4 regions of the Thalassotalea piscium genome follow, and region 4 is predicted to be linked to each of the others. Evidence: predicted binding sites of a transcription regulator. Region 4 holds the regulator's gene; each other region holds the start of a gene.
What was found. The regulator sigma-54, encoded in region 4, starts transcription at its own class of promoters, with help from an activator protein. The targets are predictions, from matches to a motif close to GTTGGCACGNNNNTNGNNT.
Positions count from the first base shown of each region.

Region 1: the regulator sigma-54 is predicted to act here: its motif matches at 2,572-2,590, upstream of flhA (flagellar biosynthesis protein FlhA).
Region 2: the regulator sigma-54 is predicted to act here: its motif matches at 4,774-4,792, upstream of QUD79_RS05865 (CsbD family protein).
Region 3: the regulator sigma-54 is predicted to act here: its motif matches at 2,238-2,256, upstream of QUD79_RS00065 (NF038132 family protein).

Region 1 covers NZ_AP027362.1:767,244-775,655, forward strand. The annotation lists gene fliR (flagellar biosynthetic protein FliR) at 1-345, shown strand, start outside; gene flhB (flagellar biosynthesis protein FlhB) at 345-1,475, shown strand; gene QUD79_RS03305 (hypothetical protein) at 1,556-1,876, opposite strand; gene QUD79_RS03310 (hypothetical protein) at 1,907-2,110, opposite strand; gene QUD79_RS03315 (hypothetical protein) at 2,141-2,482, opposite strand; gene flhA (flagellar biosynthesis protein FlhA) at 2,657-4,759, shown strand; gene flhF (flagellar biosynthesis GTPase FlhF) at 4,831-6,288, shown strand; gene QUD79_RS03330 (MinD/ParA family protein) at 6,315-7,187, shown strand; gene QUD79_RS03335 (RNA polymerase sigma factor FliA) at 7,232-7,954, shown strand; gene cheY (chemotaxis response regulator CheY) at 8,002-8,385, shown strand.
Region 2 covers NZ_AP027362.1:1,347,377-1,355,788, reverse strand. The annotation lists gene QUD79_RS05885 (DUF885 domain-containing protein) at 1-1,504, opposite strand, end outside; gene QUD79_RS05880 (TVP38/TMEM64 family protein) at 1,924-2,580, opposite strand; gene QUD79_RS05875 (gamma-glutamyl-gamma-aminobutyrate hydrolase family protein) at 2,577-3,329, opposite strand; gene QUD79_RS05870 (formate/nitrite transporter family protein) at 3,381-4,322, opposite strand; gene QUD79_RS05865 (CsbD family protein) at 4,869-5,060, shown strand; gene miaE (tRNA isopentenyl-2-thiomethyl-A-37 hydroxylase MiaE) at 5,182-5,946, shown strand; gene QUD79_RS05855 (hypothetical protein) at 6,296-6,613, shown strand; gene QUD79_RS05850 (hypothetical protein) at 6,764-6,949, shown strand; gene QUD79_RS05845 (LysR family transcriptional regulator ArgP) at 7,428-8,324, opposite strand.
Region 3 covers NZ_AP027362.1:14,264-22,675, forward strand. The annotation lists gene QUD79_RS00055 (YigZ family protein) at 1-588, shown strand, start outside; gene QUD79_RS00060 (TrkH family potassium uptake protein) at 672-2,063, shown strand; gene QUD79_RS00065 (NF038132 family protein) at 2,305-3,099, shown strand; gene trkA (Trk system potassium transporter TrkA) at 3,162-4,541, opposite strand; gene rsmB (16S rRNA (cytosine(967)-C(5))-methyltransferase RsmB) at 4,538-5,833, opposite strand; gene fmt (methionyl-tRNA formyltransferase) at 5,833-6,807, opposite strand; gene def (peptide deformylase) at 6,862-7,374, opposite strand; gene QUD79_RS00090 (LysM peptidoglycan-binding domain-containing protein) at 7,491-8,412, shown strand, end outside.
Region 4 covers NZ_AP027362.1:589,037-597,448, forward strand. The annotation lists gene QUD79_RS02500 (HPr family phosphocarrier protein) at 1-24, opposite strand, end outside; gene rapZ (RNase adapter RapZ) at 40-894, opposite strand; gene ptsN (PTS IIA-like nitrogen regulatory protein PtsN) at 967-1,419, opposite strand; gene hpf (ribosome hibernation promoting factor) at 1,452-1,739, opposite strand; gene QUD79_RS02520 (RNA polymerase factor sigma-54) at 1,768-3,276, opposite strand; gene lptB (LPS export ABC transporter ATP-binding protein) at 3,346-4,071, opposite strand; gene lptA (lipopolysaccharide transport periplasmic protein LptA) at 4,081-4,560, opposite strand; gene lptC (LPS export ABC transporter periplasmic protein LptC) at 4,577-5,143, opposite strand; gene kdsC (3-deoxy-manno-octulosonate-8-phosphatase KdsC) at 5,140-5,685, opposite strand; gene QUD79_RS02545 (KpsF/GutQ family sugar-phosphate isomerase) at 5,690-6,655, opposite strand; gene QUD79_RS02550 (calcium/sodium antiporter) at 6,678-7,658, opposite strand; gene mlaF (phospholipid ABC transporter ATP-binding protein MlaF) at 8,112-8,412, shown strand, end outside.

The DNA of each region.
Region 1 (8,412 bases), 180 kb from region 4:
TTAAACTATGTGGTGGCGAGCTTCGAGACATTGCCTATCCCGCTTGAAAGCTTTGAAACCGTTAAATATCGAGAAATAGTTGAGTGGGGGAGTTGGATGTTTGCTACGGCTTTATCGCTAGCAATGGCGCCCATTACGGCAATGTTATTAATTAATTTTTCATTTGGTATTATGACGCGAGCTGCACCACAGTTAAATATCTTTGCGATTGGTTTTCCTATAACCATGTGCTCAGGGTTAATTATCATGTGGTTAACCATGGGGAACTTTCTAACGCACTTTGAAGCCCAATGGCAAAGGGCACTCGACTTTAGTTGTTATCTTATTAACTGTCAGGCAAGCTAATGGCTGAAGAAAGTAGTGGTGAAAAAACCGAAGAACCAACAGCAAAGAAACTTGCAGATGCCCGTAAAAAAGGGCAAATAGCACGATCAAAAGATTTAGGGACATTATTTGTGCTCGTTGGCAGCGCAATAGCTCTAATGATGGTTGGTAGCTCACTCGTTGACAGCTTATCTAAAATGATGGCACGTTTATTTAGTGTAACGCGCAAAGAAGCCATGGATGTACATGCGTTATATCAAGTAGTTAGCGAAAGCGTTTCAGCCGTATTCTCTCCATTAATGTGGATTTTCGCCATTATTATGTTAGCGGCGTTTATTGGCAATACCATGTTGGGTGGCATGAGTTTTTCGTGGGAGGCGATGGCACCTAAGTGGAGCAAGCTTTCACCTTTAGCTGGCTTTAAACGAATGTTTGGAGTACAAGCTTATGTTGAACTAGTTAAATCGATACTCAAATTTTTTGTAGTGTTTATAGTTGCTTATTTGTTATTAGATAACCTCTTCGATCAAATTCTATCGCTTAGCATCGAAGCGATACCACTGAACTTCAATCATGCGGTTGAAATGCTGTTATGGATGTTCTTAGTATTGGGCTGTTCGTTAATTATTATTGTTATTGTTGATGCACCATATCAAAAGTGGAATCATACTCGTCAGCTAAAAATGACTAAACAAGAAATAAAAGACGAAAATAAAAATACAGAGGGTAACCCTGAAATTAAAGGCCGGATCCGCCGTACGCAATACGAAATGTCACAACGACGAATGATGTCGGAGGTGCCAAATTCTGATGTAGTGATCACCAACCCAACTCATTTTTCAGTTGCGCTAAAATATGACCCCAATGGAGGTGGAGCACCGGTAGTTATCGCTAAAGGGGTTGATGAAATGGCTATTCATATTCGTACAATTGCTAAAGAGCACAATGTTGAAATTATTGCCTCACCAGCATTAGCTCGCTCTCTTTACTACACAGCAGAAGTTGATGATGAAATACCTGAAGAATTATTCGCTGCAGTAGCACAAATATTAGCGTTTGTTTTTCAATTAGCTGAGCATAAAAAAGGACAAGCTAAACGTCCGAAAGCGATCCCAAAAAACTTACCTATTCCAGATGAATTTAAGTATTAATATTATAGGTCGGCGTTTACGCCGTCAAAAAAATATGAAGAGCTTAGCAATAATTGTACTTCTATACACGGAATAGCGAATCATTGATGGGCCGAAGCCCAACCTACACATAGAAAATATTGTAGGTCGGCGTTTACGCCGTCAGAAAAATATGAAAAGCTTAGCAATAACTTTACTTCTATACACGTTCTAGCGAATCCTTGGTGGGCTGAAGCCCAACCTACACATAGAAAATATTGTAGGTCGGCGTTTACGCCGTCAGAAAAATATGAAAAGCTTAGCAATAACTTTACTTCTATACACGTTATAGTGAATCCTTGATGGGCCGAAGCCCAACCTACACATAGAAAATATTGTAGGTCGGCGTTTACGCCGTCAGAAAAATATGAAAAGCTTAGCAATAATTGTACTTCTATACACGTTATAGCGAATCATTGATGGGCCGAAGCCCAACCTACACATAGAAAATATTGTAGGTCGGCGTTTACGCCGTCAGCAAGATATGAAAAGCTTAGTAATAATTGTACTTCTATACACGGAATAGCGAATCCTTGATGGGCTGAAGCCCAACCTACACATAGAAAATATTGTAGGTCGGCGTTTACGCCGTCAGAAAAATATGAAAAGCTTAGCAATAATTGTACTTCTATACACGTTATAGCGAATCATTGATGGGCCGAAGCCCAACCTACACATAGAAAATATTGTAGGTCGGCGTTTACGCCGTCAGAAAAATATGAAAAGCTTAGCAATAACTTTACTTCTATACACGTTATAGCGAATCCTTGGTAGGCTGAAGCCCAACCTACACATAGAAAATATTGTAGGTCGGCGTTTACGCCGTCAGAAAAATATGAAAAGCTTAGCAATAACTTTACTTCTATACACGTTATAGTGAATCCTTGATGGGCCGAAGCCCAACCTACACATAGAAAATATTGTAGGTCGGCGTTTACGCCGTCAGAAAGATATGAAAAGCTTAGTAATAATTGTACTTCTATACACATTATAGCGAATCATTGATGGGCCGAAGCCTAACCTACACATAGAAAATATTGTAGGTCGGCGTTTACGCCGTCAAAGCTCAACTGAAAATTTTGGCATATTAACCGTATTTCATCTTAGTTGGTCTGAATATTGCTGTTTGCTTGTATGCGTCAAAATTTTATCGTGTGTATTAAATGCAACTAGCAGCTCATTTTAATAAAATAAAACAAAAAAAATTCAGTTATTTAACTGGAATGGGAACGCCATTGTTAGTGATGGCCATCCTAGGCATGATCATTCTTCCGATGCCATCATTCTTACTGGACATTCTATTTTCATTTAATATTGCCTTATCATTGGTGGTTTTACTGATCACTGTTTATACCCTAAAGCCGCTTGATTTTGGCTCTTTTCCCGCCGTTTTATTAATTGCGACAATTTTAAGATTAGCGCTAAATGTAGCTAGTACTCGAGTCGTACTACTCGAAGGGCACGAAGGCCCTGGTGCTGCAGGGAAGGTGATTGAAGCCTTTGGCTCGGTAGTTATTGGTGGCAATTATGCTGTTGGTTTAGTGGTTTTTTTAATTCTTATTATTATTAACTTTATGGTTGTTACTAAAGGTGCAGGGCGAATTTCAGAAGTAACCGCGCGTTTTACCTTAGATGCAATGCCAGGTAAGCAAATGGCGATCGACGCTGACTTAAATGCTGGTTTTATTACTGCTGAGCAAGCAAGAGAACGTCGTGTAGAAGTAACAAGTGAAGCTGATTTTTATGGGTCTATGGATGGTGCAAGTAAGTTTGTTAAAGGTGATGCTATTGCCGGTATCTTAATTTTAGTGATTAATATTACCGGTGGGTTAGTTATTGGTATGGTTCAACACGACTTATCCTTTGATAGTGCGGTTGAAATATATACCCTGTTAACCATTGGTGATGGCTTGGTAGCTCAAATTCCTGGTTTATTACTTTCTGTTGGAACCGCAATTGTAGTTACCCGTCAAAATACTACACAAGACATGGGGCAGCAAGTTAGTAACCAGCTCGGTCAAGAAAAGTCACTGTACATTGCTGCAGGCGTTATGTTTGTAATGGGTATTGTCCCAGGAATGCCTAATTTTACTTTTATCATGTTTGCATTATTTATTGCAGGTGGGGCATATTTTAGTAATAAATTAAAAATTGCTAAAGCGTTAGAGCTTGTTGAAAAAGAACAGGCTGACATAGTAGAGTCAAAGCAGCAAGATGCTGAAGTGAAAGACTTAGGTTGGGACGATGTAAATCATGTTGACATTATAGGGTTAGAAATTGGCTATCGATTAATTCCACTTGTAGATAAAGGCCAAGGCGGAGAGCTACTCAATCGCATCAAAGGCGTAAGAAAGAAACTATCACAAGAGTTTGGCTTTTTAGTTCCTGCGGTTCATATTCGAGATAATTTAGATCTTGATCCTAACTCTTATCAAATATCACTGATGGGAGTCGCCATTGGCGAAGCTGAAATTCGCCATGATCATGACCTAGCAATTAATCCAGGTCAGGTATATGGTAAGCTTGATGGTATTGCTACTAAAGACCCTGCCTTCGGATTAGATGCAGTTTGGATCACGCAAAACCAAAGAGAGCAAGCACAGTCATTAGGTTATACTGTTGTTGATGCTGCAACAGTATTAGCGACCCATCTAAGTCAAGTGTTAACCAATAATGCTGCTCAACTACTTGGTCATGAAGAGGTGCAAAACTTACTCGATTTATTAGCGAAAAACTATCCTAAATTAGTTGAAGGATTAATTCCTGATACGCTGACTCTGGGAACAATCGTTAAAGTATTGCAAAACTTAATGAACGAAGGGGTAGCGGTTCGTGATATGCGCAGCATAGTTCAAACGTTAGTTGAGTACGGACCAAAGAGTCAAGATCCTGAAATATTAACAGCAGCAGTGCGCATAAGCTTACGAAAATTTATCGTGCAAGAGCTTGTTGGCTCTGACATTGAAGTACCTGTCATAACATTGTCGCCAGAGTTGGAACAAATGTTGCACCAGTCAATGCAAATGGCGGGAGATGATGGTGCTGGTATTGAACCTGGACTTGCTGAGCGACTACAACAGTCTTTGACTGAAGGGGCGCAGCAACAAGAAATGGCCGGTGAAACACCCATTTTATTAACGTCAGGAATATTAAGAACAGTTATGGCCAAATTTGTTAAATATACCATCCCAGGATTACGAGTAATTTCATATCAAGAAATACCGGATGATAAACAAATTAAAATTGTAAGTTCAATTGGTCAGTAGTCTGATAATTCAAACCGAAAATATAGCTAGTGTGATAAGTTTATGTGCGTGAAGCTGGTGTAGGAGTTTTTATGAAAATTAAACGTTTTGTTGCAAAAGATATGAGAACCGCCTTAATTGACATTAAGGAAGAATTAGGCGCAGATGCCGTTATCATGTCAAATAAAAAAATTCCTGAAGGTGTCGAATTAATGGCAGCTGTCGATTATAACCAAAAAGCGCCTGCAACATCGGTGCCTGAAGAAAATGAAGACAGCATACCCAATGATGTAGTTTCTATCAGTAGTCAGGCATTTCAGCCTAGTGATAAAAGTGCTAACGAGCAACCGCCGGTTGATAGTTTGTCAGCATTATTAAACCGTACGGTTCAAAAGCCCCAGACAGCAACAAATCAAAATAAGGCTAGTTCACCATCTCAGAATGTAGCAAAAACAGATAGTGATATTGAAGACCAACTTAAAAGCTTTACCGATAGACTAGAGCAAAATGCTCAACAAACACCTCAAGTTCGCTCAGCACATCATACTGATGAGGTAATGCAGCCTTCAGCGCCTCATGTAGCTAATGAGTATGCAAATCAACAGTATCACCATACTGACTCTGCTAATGAAATTGAAAAAATGCGTCAAGAGATGCACAGTATTCGTCAATTATTAGAGCATCAAGTGTCTGGATTAATGTGGCAAGATATGGCACAAAAAGATCCTGGCAAAGCTGTACTTGTAAACCGCTTAATGCAAATGGGCATCACAGAAGCATTAGCAGAGCAAGTAGCGAGTTACATTCCAAGTTCGGCCAATGAAAGTCAAGCATGGGAACATGCAAAAAACTTATTAACTCAACAGCTTAGTACCACCAGCAATGACATTATTCATAAGGGTGGTGTTGTATCGTTAATTGGTCCTACTGGCGTTGGCAAAACTACAACTATTGCAAAACTAGCAGCGAGATATGCACAAATACATGGTGCTGATCAAGTGGTTATGATCTCAACAGATAGCTACCGTATTGCGGGTTTTGAACAACTTTCCACTTATGGAAAAATTATTGGTTGCCAAGTTAAAATGGCGAAAGACGCTCAATCGCTTGATTTATTGTTGCAACAATATGCGAATAAAAAATTGGTTTTAATCGATACCGCTGGCATGGGCCAACGTGATATGAGATTAGCCCAACACTTAGCAACACTTGTAGCAAACTCACGGGTAAAAATAAGAAATTATCTAGTTCTTGCAGCTAACTCGCAACAACGGGTTATGCAAGAGAATGTTCAACGGTTTAAAAAAATACCACTAGCGGGTTGTATTTTTACAAAGCTAGACGAAAGCTTAAGTGTTGGTGAAATAGTTACCACAGCTATTCAAAATGGTCTGCCGATCGGCTATCTTACTGATGGGCAAAGAGTACCAGAAGATATTAAAGTTGCAAATGCTGAAAAGTTAGTTACTCTTGCTGAAAGAATGGCAAATAAATACAATAATCAACACGTTTCGCGACCAATGCCCATGACTTCTGCTGCAATTGTGTAATACTGATAAAACGAGAAAGAATATAGATGATCGATCAAGCGAGTGGCTTAAGAAAAATGCAAGATGCAAATCACAACAGTAGAAAAGGAAGTAACCCTGTAAAGGTTATTGCTGTTTCAGGCGGTAAGGGGGGTGTAGGTAAAACTAATATATCACTTAATACTGCAATTGCTTTAGCTCAACTTGGTAAACGGGTATTGGTTTTAGATGCCGATTTAGGCTTAGCCAACTGCGATGTTATGCTTGGTTTAAGAGTGCAGCGTAATTTATCTCATGTGTTATCAGGTGAGTGCGAGCTTGATGATGTCATTATTAAAGGTCCAGCTGGCATTAATATAATTCCTGCAACCTCTGGTACCCAATCTATGGTCGACTTAACACCAGCTGAGCATGCAGGTTTAATTCGCGCTTTTAGCGACATGAAAACTAAGTTTGATGTTTTGGTTGTTGACACCGCGGCTGGTATTTCAGATATGGTGCTAAGCTTTGCAAGAGCTGCACAAGATGTACTTCTGGTGGTATGTGATGAACCCACTTCAATTACTGATTGCTATGCTTTAATGAAACTATTAAGTCGTGACCATGGCGTATATAAATTTAAAGTTGTCGCCAATATGGTACGTAGTCCAAAAGAAGGACAGCAGCTTTTTGGAAAATTATCAAAAGTTAGTGAACGTTTTCTTGATGTTGCGCTAGAATTAGTGGGTGTCATTCCTTTTGATGAAAACATACGAAAATCTGTACGTAAGCAACAGGCTATTGTTGAAGCTTATCCAGATTCACCAGCAGCGAAGGCACTTAAACAACTTGCTGAAAAAATAGTTAAGTGGCCAATACCTCACCAAGCGTCAGGTCATTTAGAATTCTTTATCGAGCAGTTGTTAGAAAATAAATCGTAATAATCCAATAAAACTAAGTACAATCCATAAAATAGTGGTGGGTGATAGTGGCTAAAGCAAATGCTTACATTAATCAAATAGATAAAACTACTCTACTAGAGCAACATACCGTTTTAGTAAAACGAATAGCCTACCATTTGCTTGCTCGACTTCCCGCTAGTGTCATTGTTGACGATCTTATACAATCAGGCATGATTGGCTTATTAGAGGCAGCTAATAATTTTGATAATACTAAAGGCGCTAGTTTTGAAACCTTTGCTGGGATCAGAATTAGAGGTGCGATGCTTGACGAAATACGCCGTGGTGACTGGACTCCGCGCTCAGTTCATAAAAATAGCCGAATGGTTAACGAAGCAATTAAACACTTAGAAGCCGAACTTGGTCGCGACGTAACTGATATTGAAGTTGCTGAAAAACTTGATATTTCGTTAAATGAGTACCATGATATTCTTAACGAGGTAAGTACGGGAAAGATTATTGGGATTGAAGACTTAGGAGTTAGTGAAGACGCACTAAGTCAGTTAGAAGATAGAAGTAACAACAATCCTTATAGCAATATAGAGCAAATAGTTTTTAAAAAAGCACTCAGTGAATGTATTTCTACTTTACCCGAACGCGAAGCTCTAGTACTGTCGTTGTATTATGACGAAGAATTAAACTTACGAGAAATTGGTCATGTCCTTGACGTTAGTGAGTCAAGAGTAAGTCAAATCCATAGTCAAGCGTTACATCGATTAAAAGCACGTATGCAATCGTGGAAAAGTTGATTACAATATAATAAATAGAATTTAGAACTATATCCCCGGAGGGTGTCTTGGATAAAAATATGAAAGTACTTGTTGTTGACGATTTCTCAACAATGAGACGTATAGTGAAAAATCTTTTACGCGACTTAGGCTTCACCAATATTTCAGAAGCAGATGACGGTAGTACAGCATTACCTATGCTTCAAGGCGGTGATTTTGATTTCGTTGTAACCGACTGGAACATGCCAGGCATGCAAGGTATTGACTTATTAAAAGCAATTCGTGCAGACGCTAGCTTATCGCACATTCCTGTATTAATGGTGACAGCTGAAGCTAAAAAAGAGCAAATTGTTATGGCAGCTCAAGCTGGCGTAAATGGGTACATTGTTAAGCCATTTACAGCTGCAACGTTGAAAACCAAGCTTGATAAAATATTTGAGCGTTTAGGGTAAACCTTAACCGTTAATTAAGGACGTTGC
Region 2 (8,412 bases), 760 kb from region 4:
AGAAATCATCTTGATAACCTCCCATTTCTTTAGCCAATAACTCTGAATATAAGCCCCACCCTTCACTATAGGCGGTAAAGCTCGCTTGCGTTCTAAACTGAGGAACAGAAGTTAACTCTTGAGCTATAGATATTTGCATATGATGGCCCGGATTACCTTCATGATAAGCCACACCCTCCATTTCATTTTTTGGCATCGAGCGCATATCAGATAAATGCGCATAATAAACTCCTGGTCGAGAACCGTCTGGTGTACCTGGGAAGTAATGTTGAGCAGCGCCATCTTGTTCTCTAAATGGCTCTACACGCTTAACCACTAGATCTGCTTTAGGAAGTACACCAAAAAACTCTGGCAATTTTTTATTGATAACCGCTAGGTGAGCTTCTGTTTCATCTATATACCCTTGCCTACCTTCATCGGTGTTACTAAAGAAGAATTGGTCATCAGTTTTTATAAAGTTGAAAAATGCTTGTAAGTCACCTTCAAATCCAACTTTATCTTTAATTTTTAACATTTCAGTTGTAATTCGAGCAACTTCAGCAAGACCAATAGAATGAATTTCTTCTGCGTTTAAATCGGTCGTTGTTGAAGCACTTAATTGATGATCATAAAATGCTTTACCATTAGGTTGGCTAGAGACCCCTTGAGCAATTTCGGGAGTATTCACAATATCTGCTTCAAACCAAGCCGCTAAGGTTTGATAACTTGGCTGAAAGCTTGTTAATAAGGCATCCCTTGCTTGCTCTTGAAGCTCAGTTGCCCTTGCTTGGTCAATTTTATTGGCTTCAACTAAAGATGTCACTTTTCTTTTTGCATCAGACCAAAGGGGTGAGTCTTCACCTTCAGTAAACGGTGCACCAGTAATTAAGTTTTTCGCTTCAGCAATAACCCCTTGATAAGCAAATCTTGGTGGTCTAACGCCCTCGTTAGCATTTTGTTTTGCCCTAACCAATAACTGATCGATAACCCTCGCTACTTCCTTAATACGCTTGTTGTAAGCAGTCATATCACTTTCTTCAGTTACCTTATGAAAATTAATTAAGAACTGAGCGGCAAATGATTGAATACCGTTAAATTGAGTAAATATATAGGCATTTTTGTTAAACGCTTGCCCAGCTTTTGCTTGTTCGTATTGATACACCCAAATGTCATAAGAGATTTTCCCTTCTTGATCCAGCTTTTGATAATCAAAATTATTTTTAAGCTCCTCAACTGATAATCGTTGTAACTCTAATTTTTGTTTTTCAGCAGCTTCACTCATATCATCAAGTTGGTCGTATTTATCTTTGCGGCCAAGAAAGGTCATCATAAGAGGACTTAATTGAAGTTGCTCTTCATACTTAACAGCAAACCACTCATTCAGTCGCTGAGTTTCTGATAACTGAGTTTGTTCAACTGCTGTTGGCTTAACTGCTGAAGCATTATTAGATTGATTTTGAGAGTCGGTATTTGGCTGGCATGCGGCTAAAAGCGACACAGCTACCAGTGAAAGCATGGTTTTCATGATGTTATCCCTATTTTATTTTTGTGTATTTGACATGGATGTTCAGTATTTTGTCTATAACCAGATAATAAACACAATATTAGTAAATTGCTATGTGCTAAATCTTTTGGCTACTGGGTTTAACATAAAAATAAGAGACTAAAATAACTCTGCATAAACGATAACTACGTCCCTATTTTACTTGGGATAACAATACTACGTTAAATCACTAGGGCGTGTTGATTTTTCGAGCACAAATTTTGTACGAATTAAACGTATTCGTAGGACAGCGCTTCTTTGGTTTTTCTACGGCGTTTTCACTTATTTATGGAGAACAACCCCATTACATAAGTTCAGCCTTGTATAAACACCAAATAAATCGCTGCAAAAAATGTACAGCAAAGATCAACACGCCCTAAAATAAGGTAAATTAGGGGTGTCTACTCTGTATTCTTTTGTTTAATCAGATAATAAACAGTAAATAGAATAACAGCGGCAGCGATGGATGACACAGCTAAGCCAGAAGGCTCTTTCATTAGTTCTAATGCTCCCTTACCAAAAAACACAGCACTTAACCCCAGAGGAGCAATTCCTATTGTCGACCCTATAATAAATTTGAAGATATTTATCTCTAGCGAACCAGCCAGAATACTAGTCGCAGTAAATGGCGGTGTAGGCGCAAGCCTTAAAGCGAGAATGGCCCATGTACCTTTGCTATCCATTTTATCTTTTAGAGTATCAGTATGTTTTTTCATTTTTTCACCAAAAATGTCAGCGCCAATAACACGTCCGATACTGTAACCACTGAGGCTAGCCAAAATAAAGCCAACTAAACAAATTAAAACACTTACCCAAATATTAAAAACTAAGCTCACAGTAAGTGCTATTAAAGGGATGGGAATTAAAAGCGCTCCACCAACAAGAAATACGCCTAAAAAAGCAAAAGCAGTTAATGAATTACTCGGAACATCACTCACTAATTGAGTAATGTTATCAATTGCTAAATAGTCACTAAAAGGAGTAAAAAAATATAAAACACCGAGCGCCAATACAGCAAAAATAACTATACTTAACTTAATAATACTTTTATTTTTCATTTTCTTGCCTCCTTTATTAACCAATTAAAAATTTTACGATGAGCCTTCATATAGAATAAGTATTCGGGGTGCCACTGCACTCCCAGTACTTTATCGCTATTTTTAGCTTCAACTACTTGGTTAATTCCAGCCACCTCTTTAGCCGTAACTTCCAATGTTTGTGCTGGCTTAGCAATCGCTTGAGAATGTATTGCATTAACTTTTAGGGGGTCATCTCCCGCAATTTTTGAAATTAACGAATCGTTAGTGGTATAAAGCACTTTTTTACGAGGAAAGGGGCTTCGAATTCTTGCCTCTTTTGCTAACAGAGGTAATGTAGATTCGTACATTGAACCACCTAACTCAGCGTTGAGTAATTGGTGCCCTCGACAAATCCCTAACAGGGGTAAATTATTATCTAATGCATAATGAATAAATTGTATTTCCATTTCGTCACGCTCTTTATCGTAATGCGACGACCCTACTTTATTAATCAGCTCCATTGGATACATTAGGCATTCTTTTAATTTAAGCCAAAAAGAGCGTTTTACCTTAGGAGCGTCCTCTTTTATGTAATGCTCTGGGTGAATATCGGAGCCTCCACCAATAATTACGCCATCATAATCGAACATACCATCAAAAGAATTTGGCGTAACTCTCACTGGACACCCACCAGCAAGCCTTATATTTAACGCAGTGAACAGCCAAGCAGTGACCCCTGAGTTATTGGGTCCGGTTATTGCTATTCTAGGTTTTGTAATATTAGGCAAAATGACTCCTTAAGATAATAAATTTGTAAAAAACTATCACTGCGCTAACTGTTATTTATTCAACCCTCGAATATGCCCGTAATTCAACAAGGCAACAAAAATACTTCCACCAATGGCATTACCTAATAAAATAATGCCAATTACTGGGAAAATCATTGAAAGTGATATAGTTGGAGACATTAAGTAGCCAACAAATAGCTCAACAGAGCCAGCAATAGAATGGTGTAAGCCACCAATACCAATCAAAAAGGTGACAACGTAAATACACAAGATCTGACCTGGAGTAGAATGCGTAGACAGGATAGTCCAAGCACCTATAGCCATTAACCACCCAGCAAGAATTGCACTAACAAATAGACTACCTGCCTCATATGCTAATACATGGTTGGCAACCAGCAGGTATCCTTCTCGGGCATGAATAACAGACTCGGCACTGCTTAGCAAAAGAGCAATAATAAAGCCGCCACTTAAATTGCCTAATATAACAATCGACCACAGCTTTAAAACGCCTATGCCACTTGCCGCACCATCAAGTAAAGGATAGACCGCCGTAGCAGTATGTTCAGTAAACAGTTGAGTTCTACTTAAAATACATAATACAAACCCAAGCGGATACACCAGTGCGACTAACACACGGTTAATTCCTTCTAAATCACCTAATATACTTGCCATTACTGCTACTGCAAGAACAGTAAAACCTATTATCATCCCCGCTGCAATTGACGATAATAACAAGCTGAGCTTCGGACGCTCTATTTGGCTTTTTCCTTCATGAATAGCGAGCTGCAATATATCGTCTGGGTGCCTAAAAGTTTCATCTATACGCTTTACAATAACTTGTTGGTATTGATCAGATTCCATTCTACGCTCTTTACGTCGATCTTTATCTCCTCGCTCTACCGCGTTATGTTCTAAGCGTTCTTTTATTGCATCTATACTTTTAGCGCCTCTTCTTTGATCTTTTAATGATTCAGAGTTTTGTTTTTTTATCATGTTATACGCTCATTAATTGGGTAAAGTACTTAAGCTGTAAAAAACAATACATAAGCACAATGTATGTTTAGTAATGCTTTATTGTTAGTCAAAGTAAAATTAATAAAATGGGTCAATGCCAGCCGTTATCTTTTGATAAGTTACAATTTATACAGTAATTAAGGCAAATATCAGACCAACCAACAATTTTTTCCGTATTATAAACTTATTTTGTTAGGTTTCTTTTTAACACGCGCAGCGCTAGGCTTTAAAAATTAACGCTTGCAAGCGTTGCTCGGAAATATGAAACCTAAGCAACAAAGAAATGCGATGTTACTTTCAACGTTATAAACCATAAAACATTAAACAAGGTTAATGTGTAGTTATTACCTAATATTAGGTAATTATTACACAACAGCACGGATTAACTCTCTTATATAATATTTTTTTGTTAAAAATCAGTTAACTATGAGTTGGTATGCATTTTGAATATCTAAATGGACATTAAATAAACAATCGCCCTTTGTATGGGGTACCAAAAATGATAACGAGTAAAGGAGCAATATTATGAATAACGACATAATTAAAGGTAAATGGAAGCAAATTTCTGGCTCGCTTAAAGCAAATTGGGCTAAGTTAACCGATGACGACTTAGATGAAATCGACGGTAACCTTGAAAAATTTCAGGGTAAGATGCAAGAAAAGTATGGAATGACAAAAGATGAGGCAAGGAAAGAGTTTGAAAAACTAAATTCCTAAAATGTCACTCACGGTGATAATGTCTACAGATAATCACCGTGAAAATTTAACTAGCGAAAAATTTTCTAGGGGGTGATAAAATAATGTGCATCAGTAATTTTAATGTCGGATTTACCTCTAAGTGTCAAATCACAAACTTTTAGCCCCCATATTAACCTTTTTAAAATGCGAAACACCCGATGCATGGGTTGAAGAAGCGATTAAGCCTGAAAATTTTACCATGCTCTTACTAGATCACTTAATTTGCGAACTTAAAGCATCCCAAAGCGCCATGTACTTGATCCGCAAATATGCTGTTGATAAAGAAGGCGGCGACGCCCTGTTAGCCTGGCTAAAGCCTTTTGAGCAATTTATCTATAAAAGAGAAGGCAATTGGCAAGATCTAGCGGCTAAAAATAAATTAACAAAATCTGTTATTCCAAAATCTAACTCCCCCTACGGCCAAGACTTAATTGATAAAATGATTTTGCTAATCAAAGAAGAATTACATCATTTCTACCAAGTATTAGAAATGATGGATCACTACAATGTTGAGTATAAAAGCATCACACCTTCACGGTACGCAAAGGGGATGCTTAAACACGTTAAAACGCATGAACCTGACACCTTAATTGATAAGCTTATTTGTGGCGCATACATTGAGGCAAGATCTTGTGAACGCTTTGCTAAGCTTGCCTCACATGTAGATAAGCGCTTGGGGGATTTTTATATGTCTTTATTACGCTCTGAAGCCCGACATTACCAAGACTATTTAGCGCTAGCACAATCAATATCAACTGAAGATATCACCGCAAAAGTAGCACATTTTGGCAAAGTTGAAGCAGAACTTATCTTAAGTACAGACTCAGATTTCAAATTTCATAGTGGTGTGCCTCAATTAATATAAAGCATTAGTAGTGTGCACTAATGCCTTTTTATCTAGTGGAGTTAACTATCTGCCAAATTTCAAATCTTACCTGCCAAATTCAACTGATACAATGAGGTATGCATTTAAAAAATAGTTAGGACTTGTTTTATATCGTGGGTACCTTTAAGCCTTGAATAATTAAATAAACACTATGACTTGACATTGTCTGCGGCATAATAGAGCCAGCTACCTGTTAATAAATTGTTGCAAAAAAACACTTATTTAGTTATAAATAGCCCCGAAATTTAACGGACCCAAAGTTTATTAGATTGGCGACCAATTTGGTCAGTATTAAATGATTAATTTTTATTAGGGAATTTCTAAAACAATGGGAAGTATTGAGTTTTTTATTGTCGCACTAAATTTAATAATTGTATTTGTAGCTTATCTATCTGTATACCCAAAACTTGCAGGTAATAGCTTTAATCGAATATCGTTTTATGACATTTTTGCTTCTGGGTTGGCGCTTATCATCGTCGGTTCAACTTATTGGGATACAGGACAAGAGTTTAACTTGATTGTTGGCCAAGTAAATTGGTTTTGGTTTACATTGATCACATACGGACTTATCGAAATACCTGTGATGGTGTGGTATTTCAAAAAAAATAAAGTAAAAATTAAAATTAAAACTGAACAGAAGCATTAAGTCGCTCGCAACTCGTTCTAACCATTAATAATAGCTATTGTCGCTTTATTCAACCATGTTAATCCTTTATTAGTTAAGGTTTTACTGTGTTGGGAAGCATAGTAAATTGTAGAGCAATTTGAATTTTATAAAATTAAACAAGGAGTTAGCATGTATTGGCTAGAAGCTATAGGGTTAATTGTGTTTATTGTTTTAATGACCATTGGTTATAAACGAAGAAATAGAAATATCATGTTAGGGGCTTCAATTTGCTTACTTATTACTTTGGTTGGACCAGATGCCGTATCAGGATTTAATGAAGGCTATAAAAGTGCTATTTCGGAGCAATCAACTTAATAAGCAGATTTTAAAGCCGGACAAATAGAAATTGGTATTTATGCTCAATTTTTAATAATAAATGTGCCGGCTCTTTGTCAATAAGTAATTATATAGATAAGTTATGTAATTAGAAGAAATTTATGGACAAAGTAGTCAAAAATGCTTCGATGAGTATCCAGAAAGTGTGCGGATTCGATTAGAAGAACTGAGCAATTTAGTGCCTCAAGTTGCTTCTGAATTGGCATTAAGTGAAGTGAAAGAATCACTCAAATGGGGTGAACCAAGCTACAGCGTTATAACAGGTAGTCCGCTCAGAGTAGACTGGAAGCTGAGATCGCCCAACATTTAACCTCAACTCGGGATAATAAATAGCTCTCTAGCAGCTATTTTTTCCTTACTTCTGTGTTAAATTGAATAAGTCTTAACTTGATCTGTCAGATTCGAATAATAGAACACAATTAAATCTGACAGTCGCATATGTGCCATTAAGAGACATTTAGATAATCTGATACAGCCTTTTTGAAGCAATAGTAATGGCATGACACCTAAGCATTTCTAGTTGGATACTTTCTGTTTCCCAGCAATGCCAATATAAAGGCGTATCTAAATAAAACTCTGGCATCAAATTGACCAATTCTCCTTTTTCTATTGTCTCACCCAACTGCAAACTTGGAAGCAGCCCGTAACCTAGACCTGCAATCATTGCTTGTTTAAATCCTTCTGATGATGGACAAATATGAGTATATTTAGGCAAAGAACCATTCAAATGTGTTAGAAATTGATGTTGTAATTTGTCATGTTCATCAAAGACCAAACAGGGTAATTCTGTAAGTTGATGTAATGATGTTATGTTATAACGCTTTTTAAACGCAGGGCTACATATGACAAAGTAGCGCAATGCACCTAATTCAAATACCTTGCCTCCATTCACTGGTTTATCAATTGAGCATATTGAGATCATTACTTCACCAGCCTTCATTCTGTTTAAGGCTATCGTTTGATCTTCCGCTATTATCTCGAATCTATATTTAAAATCACAGTAATCTTCGGGCACAGATAAAGCTTCTGGTAGCCACGTTGCCAAGGAGTCAGCATTGGCAGATATTTTAACTGACACAGGTAATTGTTTATCAACGAATTCAGTGCTGCTCTGTAAATTTAGTGATAACTCAAGCTGCTTAACTTGTTGTAAATGAGTTAATAATTTTACTCCAAGCTCAGTTGCTTTAGGCGGTTTCGTTCTAATTAAGACAGGCTCACCTAACAGCGACTCCAGTTGGTAAATACGCTTACTTACAGCCGATTGCGTAATAAATAGAGTTTGCGCAGCTCTGTCAAAGCCCTTTTCTGTAACAACTGCATACAATGCTTGCAGCAACTGATAATCAATCATGAATTTTTCTCATGTAGCAATATAATCATTCATTAGATTCATGATAATTCAAGAAGTAAGATTACACCAATATTAAAATCAGTTTCTA
Region 3 (8,412 bases), 570 kb from region 4:
GCTGATAGCGTAGAAGATGAGACGGTTGTTAATAAAAGCCGGTTTATTTGCTACCTATCACCTTGTCAGTCTAACGAGGCTGCAAAGACCTTTGTAAAAAGCATTCAACAATTACATCCCCAAGCTAGCCATCATTGCTATGCCTTTGTGAGCGCTCATCCATTGGACAGCCAATATTATGGCTTTTCTGACGATGGCGAACCTTCGGGTACTGCTGGGAAACCAATGTTAATAGCTTTACAAGGTAGTGACATTGGAGAAGTGTGTGCTGTGGTTGTTCGTTATTTTGGTGGCACTAAGCTCGGCACCGGCGGGCTTCAAAGAGCCTATGGGGGAAGTGTTAGACAGGCGCTGACCCTATTGCCAACAAAAACAAAAATTCCTATGGTACATAAAACGTTGACATGTCACTATACTCACATTAATGATGTATTACATTCACTTGAAAGGCTTGGTGGTAAAGTAGTGTCTGAGGACTACCAAGCAGAAATTGATTTAGAAATTTCGTTACCTGAAAACTCTGTAGCTAAGTTTAAAAGCAATATACAAACTTTATCGTCAGGGCTTTTAGTGCTTAAAGATAAATAATCGAAAAAGATGAAATATTAACCGTGCAAATTAAAAATATTGTTCGAATTTTAGGTTTATTGGTTGCGTTATTAAGCCTGACTATGCTCGTACCTGCAATGATCTCTTTGATATATAGAGATGGTGGCGGTGTTTCATTTTTAATGTCATTTGTTTTCTGTTTAATCACGGGTCTTATTTGCTGGTACCCATTTCGTAATGAAAAAGGTGAATTAAAAGCACGAGAAGGTTTTTTAATTGTTGTACTTTTTTGGACTGTACTTGCTAGCTTTTCTGCAGTGCCTTTATTGCTACTTGAGTCACCAAATCTCTCTATTGCAGATGCTTTTTTTGAGTCCTTTTCTGGTTTAACTACTACCGGCGCAACAATACTGACTAAAATTGATGGTTTACCACACGCTGTATTATGGTACCGCCAGCAGTTGCAATGGCTTGGAGGGATGGGGATAATTGTACTCGCTGTTGCTATATTGCCAATACTTGGCGTTGGTGGAATGCAGTTATACCGTGCAGAAACTCCTGGGCCAGTTAAAGATTCGAAAATGACACCGCGAATAGCAGACACTGCTAGGCATTTATGGATAATTTATGTAACGCTTACCGTTGCATGTGCTCTTAGTTATTGGGCTGCAGGAATGAGCTTGTTTGATGCTATCTGTCATTCGTTTTCAACTATCGCAATTGGTGGGTTTTCTACACATGATGCCAGTATGGGCTACTTTAACAGTCCATTGATTAATTTCATTTGCGTTCTCTTCTTATTGATCGCGGGGGTAAACTTTGCCCTACATTTTGCAGTAGTTAAAAGTCGCTCTTTAAGAAATTATTTTTACGATCCTGAGTTTAAGGTGTTTTTGGCTATACAGTTCAGCTTAACCTTAATTTGTTTTGTGGTATTACTTATAAGTGGTGTGGCTGAATCAGGGTTTGAAGCGTTTGACTTAGCTTTATTTCAAGCGGTATCTATTGGCAGTACGGCAGGGTTTGCGACTACTTCTTTTGCTGACTGGCCAACGCTTTTACCTGTATTGCTAATTTTTGCGAGCTTTGTCGGTGGTTGTGCCGGTAGTACCGGCGGTGGCATGAAAGTGGTTCGTGTAATTTTGCTTTATTTACAAGGTCTACGAGAGCTTAATAAATTAGTCCACCCTAAGGCAATATTTACGATAAAGCTAGGCAACAAAGCGCTTCCTAATCGCGTTGTTGAAGCTATTTGGGGATTCTTTTCTGCTTATGCAGCAGTATTTGTTATTTGTATGCTGTTATTACTTGCTGCAGGAATGGATGATATTAGTGCTTTTACTGCTGTTGCTGCATGTTTAAATAATTTAGGCCCTGGCCTGGGGGCTGTGGCTGCAAACTTTGCTGATATTAATGACTTTAGTAAGTGGGTACTGATTATTGCGATGCTTTTTGGGCGATTAGAGATATTCACGTTATTGGTGTTATTTACACCTACTTTTTGGCGCTCATAATTATTTTATTTCTTAAACTTATCCATATATGCAATTTATCGATAATTTAAAGGCTTAGAAATAAGCATTGATTATAGTGAGTGGTTTTCCCTTTAGAGTGTCAGCTTTTCTTACACTGTATTTTGTTTTAGGCCTCTTATGTTTTTATCTGCTTGTTATTTATAGTTTATTTATTTTGGTTTGCTTTTTGCTTTGTAAAGCTTAAGTAATAGAGTTAATACCTAGAAAGGATAAAAGTATTATGAATATAAAAAAAATAGCGTCGTTAAAAGTTGTTGGAGCTGTGTTTGCTACAGCATTGCTATCAAGCGCTGCGAATGCATCAATGATTTTTGACTCTGGTATACCAAGCGGTTGGAGTTGCACAGGTAATTGTGGAACATCAGGTGCAGATGGCGATATAACATCTTCACCAATAGGTGGTAATTACGGCTGGGTTTCTACTGAAAACGGTGAATATAATACGAATTTAAGCATTGGTACTGACGAAACAACAGGAACAATTTTACAATCATCATTATTTTCCGCAAATGCAAATGATGATCTTAACTTCTTTTTTAATTATGTAACCTCAGATGGTGCAGGCTTTTCTGATTATGCATGGGCAAGACTGCTAGATAGTTCTTTTAACCAAGTGGCGATGCTTTTTACAGCCCGTACGCTAGAAACTGGTACTATTGTTCCAGGTCTTGATATGCCACTTCCTGAGGCAACGTTAACACCGGGTAGTGTTGATATTATTAGCGGCGCGCCAACATGGAGTCCTTTAGGGGGGAGTTCAGGGGACTGCTGGGATAGTGGTTGTGGTTATACTGGCTGGGTTGAATCAAACTTTAAAATTGCCTCAGCAGGTAATTTTTATTTAGAATTTGGTGTAACTAATTGGAATGATGAAGACTTTCAGTCGGGCTTGGCATTTGATGGAATCACTGTTGGCGGTGTTGTGGTAGGTGAGCCCCCTGTATCAGTGCCTGAAACTGGCACGTTAGCGTTATTCGGTTTAGCATTAGTCGGTTTGCTAAGAAGAAAAAAATAAGGGTAAACTCTTAATTAGTTATCAAGAAGCCAACGTTAAGTTGGCTTTTTTGATGGTTAATATTAGTAAAATTTTAGCGGGTCTACATAAAATAGTTTTTCAACTTCGTGTATATACTTTTTACTGACTAAAAATAATACAACATTATCTTCAGCCTGTATAACCATAGTAGAATGAGAGATTAACACTTCATTATCGCGAACAATGGCCCCTATTGTTGTGCCTGGTGGTAGTTTTATCTCAGAAATAGCTCTACCAATAACTTTAGATGATTTTTCATTTCCTTTTGCTACAATTTCTAAAGCCTCAGCTGAGCCGCCTCGTAAACTATAGACATTGTTAATACTTCCACGTCTAATATGGGTAAGTAACGCTGAAATCGTCGCATGTTGTGGTGATACAGCTATATCAATATTGCTGCCGTGTACCAAATCGATGTAAGCACTGCGCTGAATTAGCACCATGGTTTTACGTACACCAAGTCTCTTGGCAAGCAGTGATGACATTATATTAGCTTCGTCATCATTGGTTACTGCAATAAAAACATCGAATTGGTCGATATGCTCTTCCATCAGTAGCTCTTGATCTGATGAGTCGCCTACGAAAACCAAGGTTTCGTTAAGTTCAGAGGCGAGATAGGCTGCACGTTTAGGTGAGCGCTCAATCAATTTCACTTGATGGTTATGCTCTAACATGCGTGCTAAACCTGAACCAATATTACCGCCGCCAGCGATCATTATTTTTTTATAAGCGGGTTCTAACTTTTGAAGTTCATTCATTACGGCACGAATATGAATTGTTGCTGCAATAAAAAATACTTCATCGTCAGCTTCTATTACCGTAGTACCTAGTGGTCGAATAGGTTTACCATTTCGATATATTGCCGCTACACGTGTATCAATGTTAGGTATGTGTTCGCGTAAGGTTGAAAGGGCATGTCCAACTAACAATCCACCGTAATAAGCTTTTACCGCAACTAAACTGACTTTACCTTCAGCAAACTCTAACACCTGTAAAGCGCCAGGGTAGTCAATCAAGCGCGCTATATCTCTGGTGACTAACTGTTCGGGTGCAATTACATGATCAACAGGAATGTTTTCTGGTTGAAATAATTGCTCTTGGTATTTTAATATTTTAGAGGAGCGAATGCGGGCGATTTTTGTTGCTGTGTGAAATAATGAATAGCATATCTGACAAGCGATCATATTAGTGGCATCATCGCTAGTTACCGCGATAACTAATTCAGCATCTTCAGCGCCTGCTTTTTTTAAAACATCAGGGTGGGAACCTTGACCTGTTACTACTCGCAGGTCCATTTTATCTTGAAGCTCACGCAAAGTTTCACTGTTGATGTCGATTAATGTTATATCGTTTTTTTCGCCGACTAAGTTCTCAGCTAAAGTTCCGCCAACTTGTCCGGCACCTATAATAATTATTTTCATGAACTGTGGTTTTTCTTTTTAATTAGCGCGTAATAAAAGCCGTCCATATTGTTCTCACCTGATAGTATCTGCCAGCCAATACTTTGATTCTGATTAATTTGTATTAACTCAGCATCAGCTGTTTGGTTAATAAAAGCTTGTATTTGCTGACTGTTTTCTTCGGGTAAAATACTGCATGTTGCATAAAGCAAAGTACCATTGGGTTTAAGTAAAGACCAACAGTTTTTCAATATTTCTTGTTGTAACTTAGTAAGAATATCTATATCTGTGGCTTTACGTAGCCACTTTATATCGGGGTGTCTACGAATAACACCAGTACCAGAGCAGGGCGCATCAAGTAAAATACGGTCGAACTTTTCACCATTCCACCAGTCTTGTTTTGCCGCATCTGCAGTAATAACTTCTGCCGTTAAATTTAGGCGAGTTAAGTTTTCCTGTACACGAATCAAACGATTTTCTTCAATATCAATAGCTGTCATTTTACCAATATCAGGGGTAAGTTCTAATATATGACATGTTTTTCCGCCGGGTGCTGCGCAACAATCTAAAACATTATCATTTGGTTGGCAGTTAAGTAATACCGCCGCTTGTTGTGCTGCTCCGTCTTGTATCGAAACATGCCCTAACTCAAACCCAGGCAGTTTATAAACATCAACGGCTTTTGTTAATAATATCGCGCCAGACTTATCATCAACGTTAGAGAAGTTAATACCTGCCTCAATAAGTAAGGCTAAATATTCTTTAATATTATGGTGTTGACGGTTAACTCTGATCCACATAGGTGGTTTTATTTGATTTGCGGCTAAAATACGCTCCCAGTCATTTGGGTAACCTATTTGTAATTTTTTAATAAACCAACCAGGGTGATTATATTTTATTGCATCAGGTAGGGTGCTGTTGTCTTCGTTTGCTTTTTTACGTAAAAAATTACGTAAAATGGCATTTACTAACCCTTTTAAATGATTACATTTTAACGCAGGACATGCTGCAACTGTTTCAGCAACACATGCATGATCAGGAATGCGCATATATTTTAGCTGATATAGCCCAACGAGTAGTAAAAAATGTGCTACTCGTTGTTTACCAACTAAAGGCTTATCCATTAAAGAACGAACTTCATACTCTAATTCAGGTAGAACACGTAATACGCCGTAGCAACACTCTTGCAATAAAGCTTTATCTTTGGGGTCTATTTTACTAATTTGTAATGGTAACTCATCGGATAAGCTTCGCCCTTTATCAATAACAGCGAAAATACACTTAGCGGCAGCGGCTCTTATATTGAGTGCCATTATTGTATGTTTCCGTTGATGGATTCGCCAATTTTAAACCATTGCGCACGAGAGTTTAAAATATCTTGGCAGGGTAGCGCTTTTTTACCAGGGAGTTGCATTATTTCAAGCCTAAGTGCGTATTTTGCAGTAGCGACAACAATACCATTTTTATCTGCAGATAGGATCGTACCAACGGTATTATTATGTTCTACTCTTTCAACACTTGCTTGCCATACTCGTGTACGATGTTCGGTTTTATTTTGGTCGATATATGTAAACTGTGCTACAGGCCATGGTATATAAGCCCTAAGTTTTCTATGCAAGGTAATCGCTGGTAATTGCCAATCTAATTCAGCTTCAGTTTTGTTTAATTTAGCGGCATGGGTTGCTTCATTATTATTTTGGGGTGTTCGAGTGTGCTGTCCTGTTGCCATTAGCGCTAAAGTTTCGAGTAATGCTTTAGGGCCTAATTGAGCAAGTGTTTCGTAAATGCTGGCGCTAGTATCTTCAATTGTAATTGGGCATGTTGCAATTAAAATCATATCGCCAGTATCTAACCCTTTATCCATTTGCATAATGGTAACGCCGGTTTCGGTATCTCCAGCCTCAACTGCGCGCTGAATAGGTGCTGCACCGCGCCATTTTGGCAAAATTGAACCATGCACATTAATACAGCCTAATCGTGGGGTATTTAATATAACTTCTGGTAGTAGGAGGCCATAGGCAACAACAACCATTACATCTGCCTGATAGCTAGCAAGAGTTGCTTGTGCAGCACTTTCTTTGAAGTTAACCGGTTGCTCTACCGGCAAACTATGGCTTAAAGCTAATAATTTTGTTGCGCACGAGGTTAATTTTTTGCCTCGACCAGCGGGTTTGTCTGGTGGGCAATAAACAGCAACAACATTATGATGAGAATCAATTAGTGCCTGTAAATGCTGGGCGGCAAAGTCTGGCGTACCGGCAAATATAACGTTTAAAGGTTTAGTCATAAGTTAAGTGTTCAGTCTCAGGTTATTAGTTGTTCTGTTATTAATCATTGTCAGCTAATTATTGTCAGCAAGTTTTGCTTCTTTCTCTAGTTTCTTTTGGATACGATTTCTTTTTAAAGGAGAAAGGTAATCAACAAATAAAATACCTTTTAAATGGTCTAATTCATGCTGAATACAAATACTTAATAATTCTTCTGCATCTAATTCAAAGGGAATACCATTAATATCTAAAGCTTTGACAGCGACTTTAGTATGCCTATCAACCTTTGCGTAACACCCAGGAACCGACAAACAACCTTCTTCATTGATCATTGTTTCATCATTGCGCCGAATGATTTCTGGGTTAATAAGGACATAGGACTGCTCTTTGTTTTCTGAAACATCAATAACAACAATTTGCAGATGAATATCTACTTGGGTTGCAGCTAAGCCAACACCATTTTCATCATACATAGTATCAAACATGTCACTTACTATGTTTTTAATCTTGTCGTTTACCTCTGTTACAGGCGCAGCTTTTTTTCTTAATCGTTGGTCTGGAAATCTTAATACAGGTAATATAGCCATAATTGTTTAAAATAGTCGCGAATTTTCGCATAGAGTGTTATGTTTCAATTTTAGCCATTAAATTAGATTAATAATAGTGGTTTAGGGTAAATGCTAAAAAGAATAGGCAGGTAGGCATGATAAAAAAAACAGTATTAACGATAATTTGCTTTCTTTTGCCCAATATTGTCTTGGCGGACGAGGTTTTATTACAAAAGAATGCGCCTAGTAAATATGTGGTAAAAAAAGGGGATACACTTTGGGATATTTCAGGTGTATTTCTTGAGCAGCCGTGGCTATGGCCGAAAATATGGCGTTTGAACCCGGCGATTGAAAATCCACATCTTATTTATCCAGGCGATGAATTAAGGTTGGTGTATGACGAAAATGGTTTACCCATGCTAGTTAAAGCCGATGATCACTCTGTTTCTTCACCAGGGGAGCCATCAAAAAGTAAACCTGCATATAAATGGTCACCAACAGCGCGTGTTGCACTAAAAGATCAAAGCCCAGTTTCTTCACTTCCATTGCATGTTATTGCTCCGTTTGTGAAGTACGATACTATTTTATCTGTTGAGGACGTAAATGACTCTCCTTATGTACTTGGTGGTGAAGAGGGCTATAAATCGAATATTGATGGTTTTAAAACTTATATAAATGGCGATTTAGATGTTGGTAAGTCTTATGCAATTTATAAAAAAGGGCGTGCAATTATAGACCCTGAAACCGAGTTAGTTATTGCTTATCATGCCACTTTAGCTGGTACAGGCAAAGCGTTGCGTAGAGGTAATCAAGAAAACAAAGAACCCGCTACGCTTTTTGTTGAAGGTGCCACCCGTGAAATTAGAGCGAGTGATATTTTAAAGCCTGTTAATGAAGGCCAATTATTGCCATCATTATTTACGATGCAAGATCCGGTTGCGGATGTTAGTGGTAGTATTATAGAAACCTCTTCTGGCTTAAGGGAATTTGGTAAGTTAGAGGTGGTATATCTTAATCGAGGGTCTGAAGACTTAATTAGGCAAGGTGATATTCTTGCTGTAAAACGTTTAAGTCCTG
Region 4 (8,412 bases):
TAACTTTTTGTTATATTTGGCCATGAATATTTGTATTTCTTACGTTGTTGATTTATCGATATCGCGATGGCGTGATTGAACATCGGCTCTTTCTTTACGTAAATTGTTTGCTAATAATTCAGCAATAAATACGGAGCGGTGCTTACCACCGGTACAGCCTATTGCAATGGTGACATAACTACGATTATTTCGCTCTAGGTGGGGTAGCCATGTCATAAAAAAGCTGTTTATTTGCCAGACGAATTTAGTCACTATTGGTTGAGATGAAAGGAAATCTTTGACTGGCTGATCTAACCCGGTATAAGTTTTAAGCTCCTTTTCCCAAAAAGGGTTTGGTAAAAAGCGAGCGTCAAATACATAGTCTGCATCTTGAGGTACGCCGTGCTTAAATCCGAATGACTCAAACACAACAACCATAGTGCCAGTTTTTTTACCTAAAATTCGCTCTCTTACCAAATCTGCGAGTTGGTGAGGGGTTAACTGGCTGGTATTTATGTATAAATGAGCGCGACTAGATATAGGCTCTAGTAACTTTTTCTCTAAAATTAGTGCCTGATCTAAGGCAATGTTTTGTCTAATTAATGGGTGTAATCGGCGAGTTTCGCTAAAGCGTTTAATTAAATCAGAGTCATCAGCATCTAAATAAAGAATATTTAGTTCAACAGTTGTGGGCAGGTAATCAAGTATTTCAGAAACGTCAGCTGGGTCGTTAGGTAAGTTTCGAACATCTAAGCTGACTGCGACTGTTTCATAATCATTTATTACGGTATGTGTTAACGCCGGTAGTAAATTTACGGGGATATTGTCAACACAGTAATAGCCTAAATCTTCAAGTACGCGTAGTGCGACACTTTTACCTGAACCTGAGCGACCACTCACAATGGTTAATTTCATTTTTCAGCCTTATTTGGCAAAATGTGTAGCCAATAATAGTGTTTATCTATCAATGGCTATAGTGTTAAAAAATTAACTGGCTTGTTTAATTAAATCAAACATTTCTTGCGCAGTAGTACTCTTTCGAATTTGTTTGCAAAGCTGTTTGTCGGTAAACAGCTCTGCGATATTTTGTAATGTCACTAAATGTTCTTCGCATTGTTGCTCAGGAACAAATAATGCAATAAAAATATCAACAGGTCTATTATCTATCGCGTCGAACTCTATCGGTTGTTCACTAGTGGCAACTATTGCGACAGTTTTGTTTGAATTAGTTAATCGGCCGTGAGGAATGGCTATACCATTACCTATCCCTGTTGAACCCATTTTTTCTCGTGCCATCAAACTTGTTAATAATTCATAAGTTGATGAGTCGTTAAGTTCGTTAGAAGCTGCATCACAGATAACTTCTAGTATTCGCTTTTTACTTGTGGCTTGAACTGCACATAAAGTGCAGTTCAAGCTAAGTAGTTCAAGTAACTTCATGATACCGGTTTACTTAGCTATATTTTATAGCGTTAATGTTGAGTTATTTTGCCTTTATATTTTAATATTTGGCGATCTAGTTTATCGACGAGTCGATCTATTGAAGTATACATATCCGCGTTATCGGCTTTAGCATGTACTTCTGTTCCGCTAAGGTTAACGGTTGCCTCCGCTATTTGACTATTCTTTTCTACTGTTAACACCACGTAAACATTATGAATTTGATCAAAATGTCTTTCTAATTTTGCGAATTTTGTATTTACGCTTTCACGTAATGCCTCGGTAATTTCAACATGATGACCTGTAAGATTAATTTGCATAACATTCAATCCTTATTGTTGCGTTTACTTAAAGTAAACTTTTACGTTGATTAGAAGGGGGAATAGATAAAGACTCTCGGTATTTTGCAATTGTTCTTCGTGCAACATTAATACCCTGCTCTGCGAGTAGTTCAGCCATTTTGCTGTCACTTAGCGGTTTAGCTGGTATTTCTGCAGCCACAAGTTTTTTAATCAATGCTCTAATTGCAGTTGATGAGCACTCGCCACCGTTTTCGGTACTTACATGGCTAGAGAAGAAAAACTTAAGTTCAAATATGCCTCGAGGAGTGTGCATATATTTTTGTGTTGTTACGCGAGAAATTGTAGATTCATGCATATCTACAGCTTCTGCAACATCGTTTAGCACCATGGGGCGCATCGCTTCAGGTCCATGTTCAAAAAAGCCTTGCTGGCGCTGCACGATACAGTTAGACACTTTTAATAACGTGTCGTTGCGGCTCTCTAAACTTTTAATAAACCATTTGGCTTCTTGCAAGTTTGATCTAATAAATTGGCTATCAGTTGAGGACTTCATAGAGCGTGCCATTGAGGCATATTGCTGGTTTACTGACAATTTAGGCGCAGTATCAGGATTGAGCTCAACAACCCAACGACCATTTTTTTTCTCAACGGAAACATCAGGAATAACGTATTGGTCTTCACCTTTAATGACACTGTCACCGGGGCGAGGATCTAATGTTTGAATTAAGCGGATAACCTCACGGAGCTGATCTTCTTTTAAGCGAGTTTTACGCATTAATTGTCGATAATCACGACTACCAAGTAAATCGATATGCTCGCGTAATACTAATTTGCTTTCTTCTAGCCAGGGTGTTGATTTGTCAAATTGATTAAGCTGAATAATTAAACAATCAGAAATGCTACGTGCACCTACACCTATAGGGTCGAACATATTAATCCGTTTAATAACGGCTTCTACTTCATCTAGCTCTAGATCGTCAGCGCCTACACTTTCTAATATTTCTTCAGCTGAAACAGTTAAATAGCCAGCGTCATCAATAGCATCTATGATCGCTGTGGCAATCGCGCGGTCTGTATCAGAGAAGGGAGTTAAGTCCATTTGCCAACGCAGGTGGTCTTGAATTGAATCGACAGTTTCGCCCTGATATGTGTAATCTTCGCTCGCAACACCTACGCCTGTATTTGATACACCGGCACTAAAACTTTCATCCCATGTTGTGTCTATATTTAATTCTTCAGGGATCTCGTTTTTGTCCATTGCCTCAGTAGTGGATATTTCGTCTATCGTTGGTGTAGAGTCTTCACTGCCATCATTATTATCAGTCGTACTTGTTTCAGTTGTAGAGGCAGAAAAAGCATCATCGAAATTATCTGTACTACTTTCCTGATCTGAATTTGAAGATTCATCAACTTCTAATAATGGATTACTGTCTAACGCTTCTTGTATTTCTTGTTGAAGATCCAAGGTCGACAGTTGCAACAATCTTATTGCTTGTTGCAACTGTGGAGTCATTGTAAGTTGTTGTCCAATTCGGAGCTGCAGACTAGGGCGCATCGAAATACTTATGTTCCTTTAATTATTAATAACGTTTATCGCATTAACTAATACTATAGTTTGAATATACTATAGCGTGAATTGCTCACCAAGGTATACATCTCTTACTGTTTGGTTGGCCAGTATTTGATTTGAATCCCCTTCTGCGATCAATTCGCCATGACTTACAATATAAGCGTGTTCACATACATCTAAAGTTTCACGTACATTATGGTCTGTAATTAATATACCAATGCCTCGTTGTTTTAAGTGTAGAATAATTTTTTTAATGTCTCCTACTGAAATAGGGTCAACGCCTGCAAAAGGCTCATCAAGTAAAATAAACTTAGGATCAGCAGCCAAGGCACGGGCAATTTCTACACGACGCCGCTCGCCACCTGAAAGACTCATACCTAAATTGTCTTTTATGTGGTTAATATTGAACTCTTCTAATAAATGTTCAAGCTTTTCTTGACGTTCAATCTCAGAAAGTTCTTTTCGTGTTTGTAAAATGGCCATTATATTGTCGTGTACAGTGAGTTTTCGAAAGATTGAGGCCTCTTGAGGTAAATAACCAATACCTTTTCGTGCGCGTTCGTGCATAGGGAGTAAGGTGATATCTTCATCGTTGAGTATTATACTGCCACTATCATTAGGCACTAACCCTACAATCATGTAAAACGATGTTGTTTTACCTGCGCCATTTGGTCCAAGTAAACCGACAATTTGCCCTTCTTGAACCTGCAAGCTTACATTTTTTACTACTTTACGGCCTTTATAAGCTTTCGCTAAGCTTGTGGCACAAAGAGTTGATATTTCCATAAGTTAATTTTTATCCAACGCTTTGGGTTGTAATACAGTTTTTACTCGATTATTTTCATCACTATCCGCATCGCTATCGGCACTGACTTGTTCCGTGACAAAATTGTAAGTAATTATACTGCCACTGACTTTGCTTCCTTCTTGGCGCAATTCTGCGTTACCAGAAATTACTACGATATTTTGGCTAGGCTGATATTTAATTTCATTAGCTTGTAAGTATATGGGCGTACCGTCATCAAGCTTTTGAGAAAAGGTTGCAGGATTGCCTTTGGCTATATATGTTTTTTCGTCGGTTTCGGTGTCAGTGATCACCTGTACTAAATCAGCTTTGATCCGTAACGTGCCTTGAGTGATCACAACATTATCGATATAGCTAAATATTTTATTTTTTAAATCAGCAGCCTGTCGAGAAGCATCGATATTAATTTCTTTTTTTAAGTCTAATTTGTCAGCATAACTTGTCGAAACTAATGCTGAGCTCATGCCTACTATAATAAGGCTAGTTTTTAATACTTTTAAAAATGGTTTGTACATGTTCAGTCAACGTCATTTGTTTTGTATTTAAGTCTACAATTAGTCCTGAACCATATATGGTGAAGTCTTTCCCTTCAATCATAATAGTTTGCTCAGAACTAATAATATTAGTATTAAGATCTAACTCTAAATACCGACCATGAATTTCTTGTATTAAGCTTGATTGATCTGTTGCCGTTAATGTTACGCGATTTTGTAGCCGTACGCGATTATTACTATATAGAGTCCCTTCATTAGCTTTTAGTTTCCAAGGTGTTTCACTATTTTTTGTAAAAAGGGTGTACTGTGGAAATTCAAAGTGGGTTACAGATAAGTTTGCGTAATGCTCCATACGCTGCGCATCGATAATATATGTTAGCTCACCTTGAGCATTATATATGTCACTATTTAAGGTCTCAGCAATAAAGTCTGGTGTCATTTCATTAGTGATCACTTGTTCTGTTTTTGTTTTTGACTGAAGCCAGTCAACAACGCCATACGCAGCTAATGCTAGAATAAAAAAACAGATGGCGAAGCCGGTTAACCGTGTCATACACTAGCGCCTGTAGCAAAGTGTAAAGTGTTTTGGCTCAACATTATTAAATCGCAACATTCCCTTACCGCACCAAAGCCGCCTCTTATTGTGGTGGTATAGTCGGCAAGGTTCAAAATAGTGGGGTGTGCATCATTAACAGCAATGCTTAAGCCAACATAGGCCATACATTCATAGTCAGGCATATCGTCGCCAATATAAGCCACTTGATTAGGTTTTAATGATAGGGCACTTAACATCTTTTTTAACGCGGGCAACTTATTTTCTTCACCTTGCACTATATGTTTTACATTAAGTGCTGTCATACGGGTCTGAACAATGTTTGATTGTCGGCCAGTGATAACGGCCACGTCAACGCCATTTGCACCTAATGCTTTAATGCCATAACCATCTTTTGTATGAAATGCTTTAAGCTCTTCGCCATCATTACCTAAATAAATGCGTCCATCAGAAAACACACCGTCAATATCACACACAAATAATTTGATATTTATTGCTTTTTCTATAATTGCTTGATTCACTTCACCATAGAGTGTTTTCATTGTATTAAAGTACTCCTGATTTTAGTAAATCGTGCATATTCATTGCACCAATAGGTTGGTTACTTGCATTGACAATAATTAGTCCATTAATTTTCTTATCTTCCATTATTTTTAACGCTTGAGCAGCTAACATTTCTTCGCTAGCTACTTTGGGTTTTTTCGTCATAACGGAATGAATTTGGTCGTGGTGAATATCTACCTTTTCATCAAGTATCCGGCGCAAATCACCATCAGTAAATAAGCCGATTAATTCATTTTTATCATTAACAACAGCAGTCATACCAAGCCCTTTTAAAGACATCTCCATTAATGCGTCGGTAATTTTAGCATCTTGATGCACAACAGGTAATCGATCGCCAGTGTGCATTATATCTGATAAACGCAGTAAAAGGCGCTTGCCTAAACTACCGCCTGGATGAGAGAGTGCAAAGTCATCAGCCGTAAAACCACGTGCGTGCAACAGACTTACTGCGATAGCATCACCCATTACTAAAGCTGCGGTTGTGCTGGAAGTGGGAGCTAAACCCAAAGGACAGGCTTCACGAGAGACTTTTATACAAACATGGGTATCGGAAAGCTTAGCTAGGGTAGAGTCACTATTACCAGTCATGGCTATAAGTTTAGCACCTATACGTTTTAATACTGGGATTATGGCTAAAACTTCACCGGTTTCGCCAGAGTTAGAAATAGTCATAACTACATCATCTTTGGTGATCATACCTAAATCACCATGGCTTGCTTCGCCCGGGTGAACAAAAAACGCAGGAGTGCCCGTACTTGCTAAAGTAGCCGCGATTTTACCACCTACATGGCCAGATTTTCCCATACCAATAACGATGACGCGACCTGTACAGTCAAACATTAACTGGCAGGCTTTAGTAAAACTGTCATCAATAAACTTTGTTAATTCATTTATTGCTTCTTGCTCTATTTGAATAACATTGAGAGCTTGTTGTTTAAAGTTTTTCATAAATTAGTTTAGCCTTAACTGACTACCCTTTTAACTGACTAAATAATAGTACTTGATAAGCAATAAAGGTCATTATTAATACAAAACCTTTTACGCGTGTAATTCTAAAGTTACCGAAACGTCTACTAAAACAAAGAAAGAATAATAACAGGGTAACGCCAAGCATATAAGGTGCATCTCTTAAGGAAACATCATGATCTATGTCACCAGGGGCAATTAAGCCAGCTAATGAGAGTACCGCTAATATATTAAAAATGTTAGAGCCAATAATATTACCAATAGCTAAGTCATCTTCTTTTTTAATAATACTTACAATGCTTGCTGCTAATTCAGGCAAACTGGTACCAATAGCAATAACAGTTAATCCAATCACTAAATCACTTACCCCAAAGGCAGTGGCAATAAACACTGATGAATCAACTAAATATTTAGCACTAAGCGGTAATAATACCATGCCAATAATCAGCCAAAATATGGCATTAGGTGTGGTAGTTACCGGTACATCTTGCTCAGCGCTAGTTAATAAAGCGTCATCAAGCTTTTTTTGTTTGGAGTTACGTAGGGTTATTATTAATAAGGCCATAATATAAACGACAAAACCAATCATTAAAATTAAGCCTTCGATAAAACTAAAGTAATTATCAGCTAGCATAAAGTAAGCTAATGCTGTGATAGCTAATATTAATGGAATTTCTCGCTTTACTGTTGAAGATGAAACAGACAATGGTTGTAGTAATGCAGTTATACCTAATACTAGTGCAATATTTGTAATGTTTGAGCCTATTGCATTACCAATTGCTGTATTTACATTGCCTTGTAGCGAGGCCGTTGTAGAAATCATCATTTCAGGAGCAGAAGAGCCCATTGCTACAATTGTTAAACCAATAATCATAGGCGATATGCCACAATTTCTTGCAAGCGCAGACGCGCCAAAAACAAACTTGTCTGCGCTCCAAACTAAAACGACAAGGGACAATAATAAGATTAATATTTGTACAAGCATTAACAACTCCTAAATTACAGCAAAATTGTCGCTGGTTGTTAGCAAAATAAGATGAATAATTTTAGTAGGCAAAGAAATGTCATTATATGTCAATCTTCAAGAGAATAAAGGGGATATACATTAAAATTTTATTTGTTAATTAAGGCATGTTGAACATTTCTGTATATTTTTGCGGCAGATATTAGGGGTGTTGAACCTTACTGTGCATTTTTACAGCGATTTATTTGGTGTTTATACAAGGCTGAATTAGGTAATGGGGTTGTTCCTCGTAACTCTTTTCATTGAAAACGAAAACTAAGGCTAAGATTAAAGCTAAATAACATTTGCTTACGATTAATCGGACCATTTTACTCGCTGCGTCAGAAAATTATTAATTATCTAATGCAGTAATGTGCTCGCTCAGGTAAAATGGCCTCAGAATTTTAAACATTAACATTGATGTTGCTTAATAATATGTCACAACCATTAGTTGAAATTAAAAACCTTACTTTTAAGCGTCAAGAGCGGGTCATATACAATGACATTAGTTTGTCGATCCCAAAAGGAAAAGTGACTGGTATAATGGGCCCTAGTGGCATAGGGAAAACAACACTATTACGTTTAATTGGCGGGCAAATTCGTCCTGAATCAGGAAAAATTCTTTTCGATGGCCAAAATATTCCTACACTTTCTCGCTCAGAGCTTTATCAAATACGTAAACGTATGAGTATGTTATTTCAAAGTGGCGCGCTATTTAGTGATATGAGTGTATATG